DNA from 3 places in the Endozoicomonas sp. Mp262 genome. Region 2 is predicted to be linked to each of the others. Evidence: predicted binding sites of a transcription regulator. Region 2 holds the regulator's gene; each other region holds the start of a gene.

Region 1 (4,718 bases), 1.8 Mb from region 2:
TGTCACGGATGACGAGCAGAAAAAAGAAATTTCCCAGTATTTTGCCGCCAAGGGAGCCTTCCGCCACACGGGCAGTCAATACCCCATCGATTTGGGCGGCACTGGCAGTATATTGAGCATGGCTGAATCCACGGTATCCATGGATGGTGCTGATATCGTCAGTAATAAAGATGCGGGCAGTGAGGGTCTGAATGAGGATGAGGGTATTGTTGAAGTCAAGGCCCTGGCAAAAGAGCTGGAAGCTAAAATGGATCTTGAGGGTAAGGGGCGTTATGGCGAGATGTTAAGAGGGGGATTGGCCCAAAAGGCCATTCAACTGGACTTATTACCTGAGGGACTCAGAATAGTATTGAGGGACAGTAATAACTCTGAAATGTTTGCCAGTGGCAGCGGTCAGTTGACCCCTCTGTATGAGGATCTGCTGCTGGAAATAGCGCCATTTATTGGTAATACCCGACGCTCCCTTATGATTAGCGGTCATACCGACTCAACGCCTTTTGGCAATAGTGATTATTCTAATTGGGAGCTATCCTCTGACCGGGCACAGGTTGCCAGGAAAACACTGGTTTACGGGGGGGTAGACAATGCGCAAATTTTATTTGTGGTGGGTATGGCCGATCGCATTCCGGCGGATGATGATCCTGATAGTAACGCTAATCGAAGGGTTGAATTACTGGTTCTTACCGATGAGCAGGAAGAAAAAATAGCCAATATGCTGGGAACGACTATTGCGGATAAGGGCAAAAGGAAGTCCGTTGATAAGCAGACGGTGGATCAGGCACTCAATAAAGCCAGGAGAAATCAGCTGCCTGAAGCCAATTTTCCCGAATAACTGATTAGGCTAAAGCGGACTGACCTTTCCGGCCTCCATAATCAAACCGTCAATAATTTTGCCAGACTCTGCATTTCTTACCTTGATTTGTTCATTCAGTTCCCCATCCTCAAGGGCGATCCCTGACATTTTGACGTGGAGTCCGGTGGAATGAAACTCAATGACCACCTTGTCGCCTTTGTTCACCAGTAGCTCTCTTTCTAAAAGGTCAGAGGTAATAACTTTACCTGCACTGACCCGGTAACGGAGTTTTTTCCCTATCACCTCTTTGACACTGGTCAGGTAGTTATCAGGAAGGTCGGCCAGATCCATTTCCACCAGACCCACATCCTTGCCATTGACTGTATGACTGCTGCTGATTGTTTTTCGACTCACCAGAACCGGGGAGTAGATTGCCACCCTTGTTTGAATAATAACGCTCCAGGGAGCGGGTTCCCTGCATATCACTTTTTGCCGGGTAACACCGAGCAGGGGTTTGCCATAGGCCATGGATACCACTTCGGGCTTTTTAGCGCAGGGTTTAAGGCGATTCAGCCCCGTAGAGAGCCGACTGTGCAGCTCATAACGTGTGGCGCCCAGCTGGTCAGCATAGTCACTGACTTTCTGCTCAAGGGCCATGTTGACAGCCTGGCGGATTTGTTCAGTGGTATCGATAGGATTATTGGCAGAGACTTTCGCCAAAGTCATCCATAGTAGGGCAGTAATAATAACCAGATGCCGGATCATCAGGGAAAAACCTTTCCTTTTTATTAAATTAAGGGGAATTTATTTTCCGATTCGCGTTTTAATTTCATTCCATGATCTTGGGTTTATTCACTAAATCTATTTTTTTATCTTATTAAATCATCCATTTATTAATTTATTTTTATTTCTGGCATGGTTCTGGCTTAAGTAAATGTGATCAGACAACCAGGCTAAAAAGAGCCAGCTGAATTAAGCCATTGACCTCATTGTATGACGTAAAGAAAAAAAACGCAGCTTTTTCAGGTGTAGGGCGCTAGACAGATCAGGGATAGAACATGATTAGTTTTGAAAAGGCCTTGGGAATTCATCCAGCAGCACTTCGGTTTAGAATAGACCGGGCAGAAGTACTGGCTGCAAACCTTGCTAACGTGGATACGCCAAACTTTCTGGCACGAGACATTTCATTTGAGCAGGTGCTCAATGATCAAATGAAGGGAGATGGCACAACCTCCGCCGGACACATATCCATCGGAGCGGCAGGGGGGATGTCAAATCCGTTATACAGGATACCCAGCCAGCCCAGTAGTGACGGCAACACGGTGGAACTCCACCTTGAGCAGGCAGAATTTACCCGTAACTCGTTGCAGTTTCAGAGCAGTTTTACCTTTCTTAATTCCAAACTGAAATCTTTGGAACTGGCTATCAATGGGAGGGTCTAGGCATGTCTCTGGTCAATCTTTATGAAATAGCGGGTTCTGCGCTGACAGCCCAAAGCGTACGACTCAATGCTGTGGCCAGTAACCTGGCCAATGCAGGCAGTGCAGGAACAACAGCGGAAGCAGCCTATAAACCGATCCAGCCTATTTTTGAGGCCGTGTATGACCAGACCCTCGATTTTGGCTCGGAAACAGATTTGGCTGCACGGGTGAAGGTTAAAGACTTACATCGGGAAGAGACCGGTGACGAACAAATGCGTTATCAGCCTACACACCCCATGTCGAACGAAGAGGGGTATGTTTTTTATCCCAATATCAATGTGGTTGAGCAGATGGCAGATATGTTGTCTGCTTCCAGAAGTTATCAGACCAATCTGGAAGTCATGGTGACTGCCAGGAAACTGCAGCAGCGGTTGTTGGCATTGGGACAGTGATAGCAATCAAAAACAGGGTATAGCGTGAACCAGGGAGAAAGGTTATGGCTATTCAGGGAATAAGTACACAGCAGGCTAATCAGCTTTCGGGGCAGACAAGCGGTGCATCTGTCACGGAAGACGCCCTTGATAAAAGCCAGTTTCTTAAGCTTTTATTGGCCCAGATAAAAAATCAGGACCCCCTGAACCCCCAGGATAATAGCGAATTCACCAGTCAGCTGGCTCAGATTACCAGTGTTGAAAACCTGGAGTCGCTTAATTCCCAGATTTCTGGCCTCACCAGCTCCTTACAGTTGACTCAGTCACTAAGTGCCCAGGCGCTGATCGGCAAAATGGTATTGGCTCCGGCCAATGTCATTCAACTGGATGACGGTGGCGGGTTAACAGGGGAGGTCCATATTCCTGAGGATACTGACCTGTTAACCCTCTATGTGCTGGATGAGCAAGGCAATGAGGTGGATAAAATCAGTATGGGCGATGTTGATCCGGGTGCTATGACATTTTCCAGTGTTGAGCTGCCTGCGGGTGTTTACTCCATTACTGCCGTAGCAAATGTTGATGGGGAAAATGTTAATGCACCGGTTAACCTGGCAGCAAAGGTTGAAAGTGTCACCATTCCGGGTAATGGACAGGACACATTATTGAGCCTGAAGGGAATAGGAAAGATTTCGCTGTCGTCAATTCAGACAATAAGTCAGTAAATAAAAAAACAGAGGGAACTGTTATGTCTTTTGGAATAGGGTTTAGTGGCCTGAATGCGGCCAAGGATGATCTGGATGTTATCAGTAACAACATCGCTAACTCCAACACTGTGGGTTATAAAAGCTCAAGGAGTGAATTTGCCGATTTGTTTGCCTATTCATTGGGCAATGACAGTGTAGGAACCGGTGTAAAGGTCTCAAGTGTCAGTCAGGATTTCACCCAGGGGAGTATTGATTCCACCGGGCGGGAGCTGGATATGGCCATTATCGGTAGCGGTTTTTTTGTGGTGAGCGATGATGATGGCGAGCAGTTTTTCACCCGGGCGGGCTATTTTGACCTTGATGCGGATAACAAAATTGTCAATAACGAAGGTTATCGCTTACAAGGTTACGCCGCTGATGCCAACGGTAATATCCTGGGCGGTAATCTTACCGACCTTGGCATCAACTTCAGTGAGATTACCGGTAAGGCGACAACTTATGTGGAAGGTGCCGCAAACCTGGATGCACGGAACCCGGTGATTGCTTCGGGGACTGCCTTTGACCCTCTGAATCAGAATAGTTACAACTCCTCCATGGCCTTTAATGTCTATGACAGTCAGGGTAATGCCCATTCTTTGAGCATGTACTTGGCAAAGGGGGGAGGGAATGCGTGGACGGGGTATTTTCAGATAGATGGAAATACCATTATGGACGGCGCTTCCCCTGCCGAGCTGACATTTAATTTCTCCCATGGTGGAGAATTAACCAGCATTACCGGCTCAACGCTGCCGGGTGCCACCATTGCTGCTGATAATGTCACCATTAATGGTTTTACCATTGAGAGTGATGATTATCTGGGAGGGGATGGAAGCGCAGGCAGTGGCCCTGTGGATGACCTGTCGCTTACCGTGGATTTCACTTCCTTTACCCAAATGGGAACCGATTTTTATGTCACCCGTTCAGCTCAGGATGGCTTTCCTCCCGGTAAGCTAACCAATATCCAGATCAGTGATGATGGCTTCCTGAGAACGCTTTATTCCAATGGTCGCAGCTTTGTCCAGGGCCAGGTGGTGCTGGCAGCCTTCGCCAATGAAAATGGCCTGGCTTCGGGCGGTGACAGTTTATGGCTTAACACTCAGCAATCAGGAGCCGCCCTGTTTGGTGTCCCTGGTAGCGGCACCATGGGAGAAATGAAAACAGCCTCTCTGGAAGCCTCCAATGTTGACCTATCCCAGGAATTGGTCAAGTTGATCGAGGCCCAGCGAAATTATCAGGCCAATGCCAAAAGTATTGAAACGGCCAGCAGTCTTTCCCAAACCCTGATGAACATTATCTGATTATGGATAAGGTTATTTATACCGGTATGAGT
Region 2 (4,718 bases):
CAGAGAGCGTCACAGGCTTCTTTTTCATCATGGCCGTCAAGCATCAGTTCAATAGATGAGCCTTGTCCAGCCGCCAGCATCATAACAGCCATAATGCTTTTGCCATCAATATCCTGACCATTGAAAGAAACTCTTACCTTACAGGAAAAGCCTGAAGCGATGGATACAAACCGGGATGCTGCACGTGCATGCAAGCCAAGTTTATTGATGATTGTGACCTGCTTTTTTATCACTCTTCAGGCAGCTCCCTGTGACGGACTTGTATACTATGTGAATGATTGAAGAGCCTGCCTAGCCTCTCGGTCAGGAAGACGGAGCGATGTTGCCCTCCAGTGCAGCCAATGGCAACAGTCATATAAGTTCTCTGTCCCGATTCAAATTTGGGTAGCCATTTTTCGATAAAGGCTGATATATCATCCAGCATGCTTTGTACATCGGGCTCAGTTGATAAGAAGTCCTGAACGGGTTGTTCCAGGCCTGTGAGGCCTCTTAAGGATTCCACCCAGTAGGGATTGGGTAGACAGCGCACATCAAAAACAAAGTCAGCATCCATGGGGATGCCATGTTTAAAGCCGAATGATTCAAATAGCAGGGTGATACGGGAAGCATCTGCTGATTCTTCGATGCACGCTTTCCTGACCCGCTCCCTGATTTGATGAACAGAAAGTGGCGAGGTGTCTATTTTGATAGTGGCAAGGGATTGAACGGGACCAAGCAGTTTCTTTTCCTGCTCAATGGCTTCAGAGAGGGAGCATTGTTCGTTGGTCAGGGGGTGTTTGCGCCGTGTAGCACTGTAGCGTTGCATTAATGTGTTGTTATCAGCGTCAAGAAAGATAACCTTGCAATCAATGCCCTGTGCTTTAAGTTTGGCAAGAACATCCGGAAAGTTATCCATGGCACCGGGTACATTTCGGACATCAATGCTCACAGCCATGGCCGGAGGTGTGCTATGGGTCTCTTTCAGGGTGGTGTGAAGCCGGTCCAGAATGCTGACGGGAATATTGTCTACACAGTAGAATCCCCCGTCTTCAAGTGCATGCAGGGCTGAACTTTTTCCTGATCCGGATCGTCCACTGATAATAAATAGCTTCATAACACGTGATTTCCTGTCGGCCTCCTACTACAAAAGCACTCTAAGCTTTCAGCATAGAAAAGTATGGAGGGTTATTCATACAGATTTTAAACAAAATTTATGACTTTATGAATTATACCCATCACTCAATGGACAATAGGGAATAATTAGCGGGAAATGGAGTGGGATGCTGCTTCCCGTTAACTATTCCCTATTGTCCCGGGAAGTTGGGCAAACCTGTCTTTGGAGGCGGTCAGGTTATGGTTTTAAATCACTGGGGCCATCAAGAGATGTCAGGAAATCTCTACGGGAGTGGTAAAGTAGTCATAGAGCTCGTCCGATGAGTGGGCTTCACGTAATTTATTGAGCAGTGTGCTGGATTGAAACCGGCTGGCCAGGGCCTTAAGGATTTCCAGGTGTTCCTGGGTGTCTTCCACAGGTACAATCAGGGCAAAGACCAGATCCACGGGTTTCTGGTCCACTGCTTCGAAGTCAACGGGTTCCGCCAGCTGAAAAAGCAAGCCAGTGGGCTGGGTGCATGACTTGTGACGGCAGTGCGGAATAGCTATGCCATTGCCAAGACCCGTGGTGCCGAGGCGCTCACGGGACACAAGGCAGCCAAAAAGATCTTTGGCATTGATGGCAGGAACTTCGTCACTGATCAGGGTAGCAACGGCTTCAAGAACTTTCTTTTTGCTAACCCCGTGCACACCACAGAGGGTGCGCTCGGGAGTCAGTATGTTTTCAATGATCATACAATAATAAATATTGGCTCAGAACTTACCAGAGACGCCTTGTGTGCGATTCAGGTTTTTCTCTTTGTGTTTGACCAGCTGGCGGTCGAGCTTATCCGACAGCAAATCAATGGCGGCGTACATGTCCTCTGAGTCAGCGGCAGCATTGATATCTGCACCTCTTGTGTGAAGACTGGCTTCAGCCTTGTGGGTGAGTTTTTCTACACTCAGTGTCACTTGCACATTGGTGATACTATCGAAGTGTGCATCCAGGCGCTCAAGCTTTTTGGTTACGTAGTCGTGCAGAGCTTCTGTTACCTCGACATGATGTCCACTGATGTTGACTTGCATGTAGCGCTCTCCTGATCCCGTGTCTTGACTTCTACCAACCCCCGGGATCTTTCGGGTTGGTATAGGTTGATTCTATCATCCAAGACGCACCTTGCGATGCTTCAGGACAAAAAAATAATAATATTAAACGAGTCGCTTCCGTTCATTGGATGGCGGAATATGCAATGATTCCCGGTATTTGGCGATGGTACGCCTGGCCACCTTGATTCCCTGTTCTCCCAGTAATAGGGCAATTTTGTTGTCACTCAGGGGCTTCCGTGAATTTTCCTCGGCCACTATCTTCTTAATCAATGCCCGTATCGCTGTTGAGGAGCATTCGCCACCCCCGGCCGTACTGACATGACTGGAAAAAAAGAACTTTAGCTCATAAACCCCCCGGGGGGTATGCATATACTTTTGAGTGGTAACCCGGGAGATGGTGGATTCGTGCATGCCGACGGCATCAGCAATATCTGCCAGTACCAATGGCTTCATGGCTTCTTCACCCTGGTTGAAGAAGTCGTATTGGTACTCAACTATTTTTCGGGCAACCTTAAGCAGGGTGTCGTTGCGGCTTTGCAGGTTTTTTAAAAACCATTTTGCCTCCTGCAAGTGGTTTTTCATGAAAACATTATCCCGTGAACTATTGGCTCTCTGAACCATAGAGGCATAGTTGTTGTTAATTCGCAGGCGTGGAAGCGCTTCGGCATTCAGCTCAACCTGCCAACTGTTCTTGAACTTTCTGACCATAATGTCAGGGATGATGTATTCAGAGGCAGGTTGCTCAATCTCTGAACCGGGGTGGGGGTTAAGACTTTGAATCAGGCTTAGTGCTTCACGCAGAGGCTCTTCCTTTAGCTTCATTTTTTTCATGATACCGGCGTAATCATGATTACCCAGGGCAGGAAGGTGTTTGTCAATCAATTGGGCGGCAATATCCATATAGTCTGTGGAATCTGCCAGCTGATTAAGCTGAACGGTCAAGCATTCCCTGAGGTCATGGCTGGCACAGCCAACGGGGTCAAACTGCTGGATACGATGCTGTAGAACCATCACCTCATCCAGTTCAAGCTCCTCAAACTGTTGGTGAAGCGTCTTAAAAATATCTTCGATAGGGGTTGTCAGGTAGCCATTAGCGTTAACAGATTCAATGATAGTCAGGCCAATTAAACGATCCAGGTCGCTCATGGGGGCCATATTCAGCTGCCACTCCAGGTAGTCCTGCAGGGTGTCCACGGTGCGATTTTTGGCGAAGGGGTCCAGGTCTTCATCAGAAACGGGCGTAGCAGGCGCACTGGGATAGATATCATCCCACTTGGAATCCAAAGGAAGCTCTGATGGAATTTCATTATTCCACTCGGTTTCTTCTTTTGTTGTTTCCTGCCGGGGGCTGTCACTGAAGTCAGGTGGCTGCTCTCCCTGATATTGCTCTTCGCTGGCGGTGTTTGCAGAGTTGTCTTCCTCGGCCTCCAGCATAGGGTTTGACTCCAGTATTTCCTGAATCTCCTGCTGCAGATCCAGAGTAGATAACTGCAGTAGGCGAATGGCCTGCTGTAGCTGAGGAGTCATGGTCAGCTGCTGGCCCATTGTGAGCTGTAAGGATGGCTTCATAGGGCAACCGTTTACCTGTACTTCTTTATAAAAATTTTGACCTGTTATATTTGTACGTCATCTCCGTATAGTGGCGACTATAATCCTATCGTTGCCACAGGCAAAAGCAACTGATTTTTATAGGAATTCAGGTTTTCTGTATCTTGAAACCCGAGATGGCGAAAGATGCGTCCGGTGGGTGGCGGGTCGAAGTGGTAGGGTATTTCAACCCGCCGGGATAAAAGTTAAAGACTGAATTGATGCCCAAGATAGACATCACGGACTTTCTGGTTCGCTAATACCTTCTGACTGTCGCCTTCAGCAATGATATGTCCCTCACTGACAATGTAGGCATTCTCACAAATATCCAGGGTTTCCCTGACGTTGTGGTCAGTAATCAGGACGCCAATTCCGCGTTGTTGAAGGTGTCGTATAATCGCTTTAATGTCACCTACGGATATGGGGTCTACACCGGCAAAAGGCTCGTCCAGCAAAATGAAAGCGGGATCTGTAGCCAGGGCCCTGGCAATTTCGGCGCGTCGCCGTTCACCACCGGAAAGGCTCATTCCTGTACTGTCCCGGATATGGGTGATATGGAATTCTTCCAACAGGGACTCTGTTTTTTCAAGACGCTGCCGTTTTGATAAGTCCTTACGGGTTTCCAATATGGCCAGAATGTTATCCTTTACAGAAAGTCGGCGGAAGATAGAGGCCTCTTGTGGCAGGTAACCTATACCCGCCCTTGCCCTGCCATGCATCGGCTCGAAGGTAAGATCCCTTTGATCTATTCTGACAGCTCCCCCATCCGCTTTAACGAGACCCACTATCATATAAAAACAGGTGGTTTTACCGGCGCCATTGGGGCCTAGCAGGCCAACAATTTCACCACTATTGACTTGCAGGGAGACATCCCGGACCACCTGTCGTTTTTTATAGCTTTTACTAAGCTGTGTTGCGGTTAATGTTGCCATTCAGATGTATTTTAAAACCTT
Region 3 (4,718 bases), 1.9 Mb from region 2:
ATGCTGGGACTCTTCCCGGGTAATTCTGCGAAGCCTGTCCAGGGTGTTAATTTCAAGCAGGATACGGGTTTCAGGGTTTTCAAGCGGAATAACAGAGTAATCCACCGTCATTATTTTGCCGTTAATCTCTAAGGGAGTTTCCCTTCTGATAAAGCGTTGTTTCTGGGTAAGGGCCCTGGCTAAATCATTGTGGAGTTCCTGTTGGTGGATGAGACTGGTAACGGGCATACCCCGGGTGCGACTACTGCTTTGCTCCAGTAGTGTTTCCGCAGAAGAATTCAGGTACTGGAAACATAGCGTTTTATCCAGAGCAATGATGGCGGTACTCATGCTCTCCAGTAAATAGGACTCAATCACAGGTGATTATCCTGTAGGGGCAATAAAGGGTTTGATTTTTAACAGCGAGCAAAAACTATACCAGCGATATTAACGTGAAAAGCATGGAAATGCACCAGGCTGGTGCGTTTTAGGCAGGGACGGTTCAAATGAACGTGTACTTGAGCATTGGGTTAAGGAGTCCAGGAGCGAGGCTGATGCCTGGTGGCTCCAGGCCGCTCAGGTTTGGGGCACCGGAATGGGTTTAGGACGCTCTTTGGCCGGTGGGTTATTGCGGATTGTGGGCCTGAACACATAAATAGTGCAGGCAGCACTCTTAAGGAGTTTGTCGGAGGCATTTAGAATTTTTGCTTCAATATAATGCTCACCTCTGGATAAGTTGGTTAGCTTGAATCGATTGCTGCTTTTTGACTCTTGTACCTTCACGCCATTAATAAATAAGGCCAGGCGGTGTCCAGGGTGGAGGCTCTCGGGATCATGTTCCACTTCTACAGTGATATTTCCATTTGCCCGGTGGGTTGAATGGTTTTCAGGGGCTGCAATGGTCAGTTGTTGATAACCCGGTTTTTTTTCGTCCGGTTTTGTTGCCGGGAGAGGCTCTGGCACAACAATTTTAGTGGGGGTGAATGGCTTTAACTCCACCACTTCACCTTTGTTGCGGCCTGTTTGGGTATCTGAAAAGGTGACGTTGCCCTCTTTATCGGTGCTTTTATAAATGATGGGCCGGGCATTTGATGAGAGTAATAACCCTGATAATAAAAGAATGAAGGGTATATGGAGCGCTTGTTTAGTCATCACGTCCTGTATGTTTTTATTATTGGTTTGAAAACAGGCTGGTTCCTGGGTGCCTGAGGGGGTCGGGAAATCCTGATATTGAATCAATGTTGTCATCCTGTACAGGGATTGTACAGGATGATGGCGGAGAAAATTCAGATTTTCGTGACACCCTCGGGACGCTGGGAACCGAGGGAAAAGGACAGGCAGGACTATACGCTGTAATACAGGTCAAACTCAACAGGATGGGTGGTTTGGCTGATAGCCAGGCATTCATCTTTCTTCAGTTCCAGATAACCATCAATCATGTCGTCAGTGAATACACCGCCCGCGGTGAGGAATTCACGATCCTGATCCAGTGCGGCCAGTGCCTCTTCAAAGCTTTCTGCAACAGTGGGGATTTCGGCAGCTTCTTCTGGCGGCAGGTCATAGAGGTCTTTGTCGGCCGCATCGCCGGGGTGAATTTTGTTTTTAATGCCGTCCAGACCTGCCATTAGCATTGCTGCAAATGCCAGATAAGGGTTGGCTGTTGGATCAGGGAAACGGACTTCAACCCGGCGGGCCTTGGGGCTGTTCACGTAAGGGATACGGATAGAGGCCGAACGGTTGCGGGCGGAGTAAGCCAGCATCACAGGGGCCTCAAAGCCGGGAATCAATCGCTTATAGGAGTTGGTAGAGGCATTGGCAAAGGCATTAATGGCCTTGGCATGCTTGATAACACCGCCAATGTAATAAAGTGCGGTTTCGCTGAGTCCGGCATAGCCATCACCGGCAAACAGGTTTTCACCATTCTTGCTGAGAGACATATGTACATGCATACCGCTGCCGTTGTCACCGACCAGGGGCTTGGGCATAAAGGTAGCGGTCTTGCCATAGGCATGAGCCACATTGTGTACGGCGTATTTCAGAATCTGTACTTCGTCGGCCTTTTTCACCAGGGTGTTAAACTTAACGCCGATCTCACACTGGCCGGCAGTTCCCACTTCGTGGTGATGCACTTCTACTTCAAGACCCTGGGCTTCCATGGCCTGACACATGGCGCCGCGCAGGTCATGGAGGGAGTCCACCGGAGGTACAGGGAAGTAACCGCCCTTCACCCGTGGACGGTGGCCAATATTGCCCCCTTCAAACTTGGAAGATGAAGACCAGGCGGCCTCTTCGGAGTTCACTTCATAGGAAGCGCCGGAGATATCGATTTTCCATTTGACATCATCAAAAACAAAGAATTCAGGCTCCGGTCCAAAAAAGGCGGTATCAGCAATGCCCGTGGATTTCAGATACTCTTCGGCACGCTTGGCAACCGAGCGGGGGTCGCGCTCATAACCCTGCATCGTAGCAGGTTCGATAATATCGCAGCGCAGGTTCAGGGTGGATTCATCGGTAAAGGGATCGATAACGGCGGTGCTGTCATCGGGCATCAGAATCATGTCAGAATCATTGATACCCTTCCAGCCAGCAATGGAGGAACCGTCAAACATTTTGCCTATTTCGAAGAATTCGTTATCGACTTCACTTGTAGGGATGGATACATGCTGCTCCTTGCCCTTGGTGTCCGTGAATCGCATGTCAACCCATTTGACTTCATGTTCCTTGATCAGGTTGATGGTCTTAGACATTTATTATTCCTCCGGGGATAAAATCGCAGCAGGATTGGTACTCTGTTTCAATGGGAACGAGTTCGGCCCATTGAAACGGAGCGCTCGCCCCCTGGTGCAGGTATCATAAAGTTTTCTGATCTGTATTGAGCAAACACCGTGCCAAATTATGGCTGTTTTTTTCTAGAGCAAAACCCTGTTTGGGCAAGGCTGTGCATGTTGCTAGTGCGATCCGGTCTGGTAGAGCACTATCATGGTGCTAGGGGCTGTTGAGGTTTTATCATGTGCTTAGCCAATATAAAGTCCTGGAAAAGTGATAAAATCCGGCGGTGTCCAGTTTAACGCCTTTCTGTATAATTTGCTGTTATCTTTTCTTTCTGAAACATTCCTGAGTGCACAGTTAGTGGCATTATTGTTGTCGCTAACGGATTGCAGGGCAAGCCAGATCCATGAAGTTTATTGTCAAGCTCTTTCCGGAAATCACCATTAAAAGTGCTCCGGTACGCAAACGTTTTATCAAGCAGTTACGGAAAAATATCCGTAAGGTGCTTAAGTCTGCGGATGAAAATATTGAAGTAACCGGTGTTTGGGATTACATCGAGGTCACTACCAGCAGTGATGATTCAGTGCTGGTGGCCAGGGTAGGGGACTTGCTCAGCTATATTCCGGGTATCTGCTACTGGCTCCAGGTGGCGGATTACCCGTTAACGGATATGGATGACATGCTGGCCAAGGCGGTTGAGGCCCATAAGGAGGAACTGGCAGGAAAAACCTTCTGTGTTCGTTGTCAGCGTTCTGGCAAGCATGAGTTTCGCTCTGTTGATGTTGAGCGTTATGTGGGTGGAGGCCTGAACCAGCAAACAGAAGCGGCGGGTGTCAGTCTTTCTGATCCACAGGTAACCGTTCGCCTTGAAATCAAACGGGATCGATACTTCCTGGTGCAGAAACGGGGGGAAGGGCTGGGAGGCTATCCTCTGGGAACGCAAGAACCCGTTCTGTCACTGATTTCTGGTGGTTTTGACTCCACAGTTTCCAGCTTCCTCACCATGAAAAGGGGAATCAGAACCCATTTCTGTTTCTTTAATCTGGGTGGGCATGCCCATGAGCTGGCGGTTAAAGAGGTGGCCTATTATCTCTGGAACCGTTTTGGCTCCTCCCACCATGTCCGGTTTATCACAGTGCCTTTTGAAGAGGTGGTGCGGGAAATTCTGGAGAAGGTGGATAACTCCCAGATGGGCGTTATCCTGAAGCGAATGATGCTTCGCGCCGCCACTAAAGTAGCGGAAGAAATGGATCTGTCTGCATTGGTGACGGGTGAGGCGGTGGCCCAGGTCTCAAGCCAGACCCTAACCAATCTTGCCGTGATTGATTCTGCCACCGATGCTCTGGTGCTCAGACCCCTGATTACCATGGATAAGCAGGATATCATTGATACTGCCGCGAGAATTGGCACTGAAGAGTTTGCCAGGAATATTCCGGAGTACTGTGCTGTTATCTCCAAGAATCCTACCACCTGTGCCCGCAAGGAACGCATTGTCAGGGAAGAGGCCAACTTTGACTTCACGGTTCTGGATGAGGCAGTAAAAACCCGTCGTGTGGTTTCCGTCAATGATATTATTGCGGATGACCTTACCCGTGAAGAAGTTGAGGTGGTTGACACACTTCAGCATGATCATGTCATTGTGGATATTCGCCATCCTGATGAAGAGGAAATCAAGCCTTTCCAGGTTCCTGGTCGGGAAGTTATGCATATTCCTTTCTACCAGCTGCGAACCCGGTTCCCTGAGTTAGACAAGCAGAAGCATTACTTGCTCTATTGTGAAAAAGGGGTGATGAGCCAGCTCCATGCCATGCATCTGCGGGATGAAGGCCATGAGAATGTGGGGGTTTACCAGCCTGAAGGAAAATAAGCGACAGCGTGTAAAAAAGACCTCCGGCTTTGCCGGAGGTCTTTTTATTTAGGCTTGCTCTGTTTGGGGCATTTTAAACAGTGTTCTGCCTTCTTCTTTGGCT

Evidence for each region. Region 2 encodes sigma-54, which starts transcription at its own class of promoters, with help from an activator protein. Its sites were predicted from a motif close to TGGCACNNNNNTTGCTNT; they were not measured.
Region 1: a site for sigma-54 is predicted at 1,705-1,722, ahead of flgB (flagellar basal body rod protein FlgB). Genes of this name have one in related genera too.
Region 3: a site for sigma-54 is predicted at 2,853-2,870, ahead of glnA (glutamate--ammonia ligase). Genes of this name have one in related genera too.

Annotation. Positions count from the first base shown of each region.
Region 1 is NZ_CP092489.1:454,256-458,973, reverse strand. It holds gene MJ595_RS01930 (OmpA family protein) at 1-832, shown strand, start outside; gene flgA (flagellar basal body P-ring formation chaperone FlgA) at 842-1,558, opposite strand; gene flgB (flagellar basal body rod protein FlgB) at 1,852-2,235, shown strand; gene flgC (flagellar basal body rod protein FlgC) at 2,238-2,666, shown strand; gene MJ595_RS01910 (hypothetical protein) at 2,711-3,367, shown strand; gene flgE (flagellar hook protein FlgE) at 3,391-4,686, shown strand; gene flgF (flagellar basal body rod protein FlgF) at 4,689-4,718, shown strand, end outside.
Region 2 is NZ_CP092489.1:2,257,397-2,262,114, forward strand. It holds gene MJ595_RS09970 (HPr family phosphocarrier protein) at 1-233, opposite strand, end outside; gene rapZ (RNase adapter RapZ) at 230-1,093, opposite strand; gene ptsN (PTS IIA-like nitrogen regulatory protein PtsN) at 1,366-1,827, opposite strand; gene raiA (ribosome-associated translation inhibitor RaiA) at 1,846-2,157, opposite strand; gene MJ595_RS09990 (RNA polymerase factor sigma-54) at 2,281-3,747, opposite strand; gene lptB (LPS export ABC transporter ATP-binding protein) at 3,972-4,697, opposite strand.
Region 3 is NZ_CP092489.1:363,549-368,266, reverse strand. It holds gene glnL (nitrogen regulation protein NR(II)) at 1-354, opposite strand, end outside; gene MJ595_RS01500 (DUF4124 domain-containing protein) at 556-1,134, opposite strand; gene glnA (glutamate--ammonia ligase) at 1,323-2,726, opposite strand; gene thiI (tRNA 4-thiouridine(8) synthase ThiI) at 3,155-4,615, shown strand; gene MJ595_RS01485 (hypothetical protein) at 4,664-4,718, opposite strand, start outside.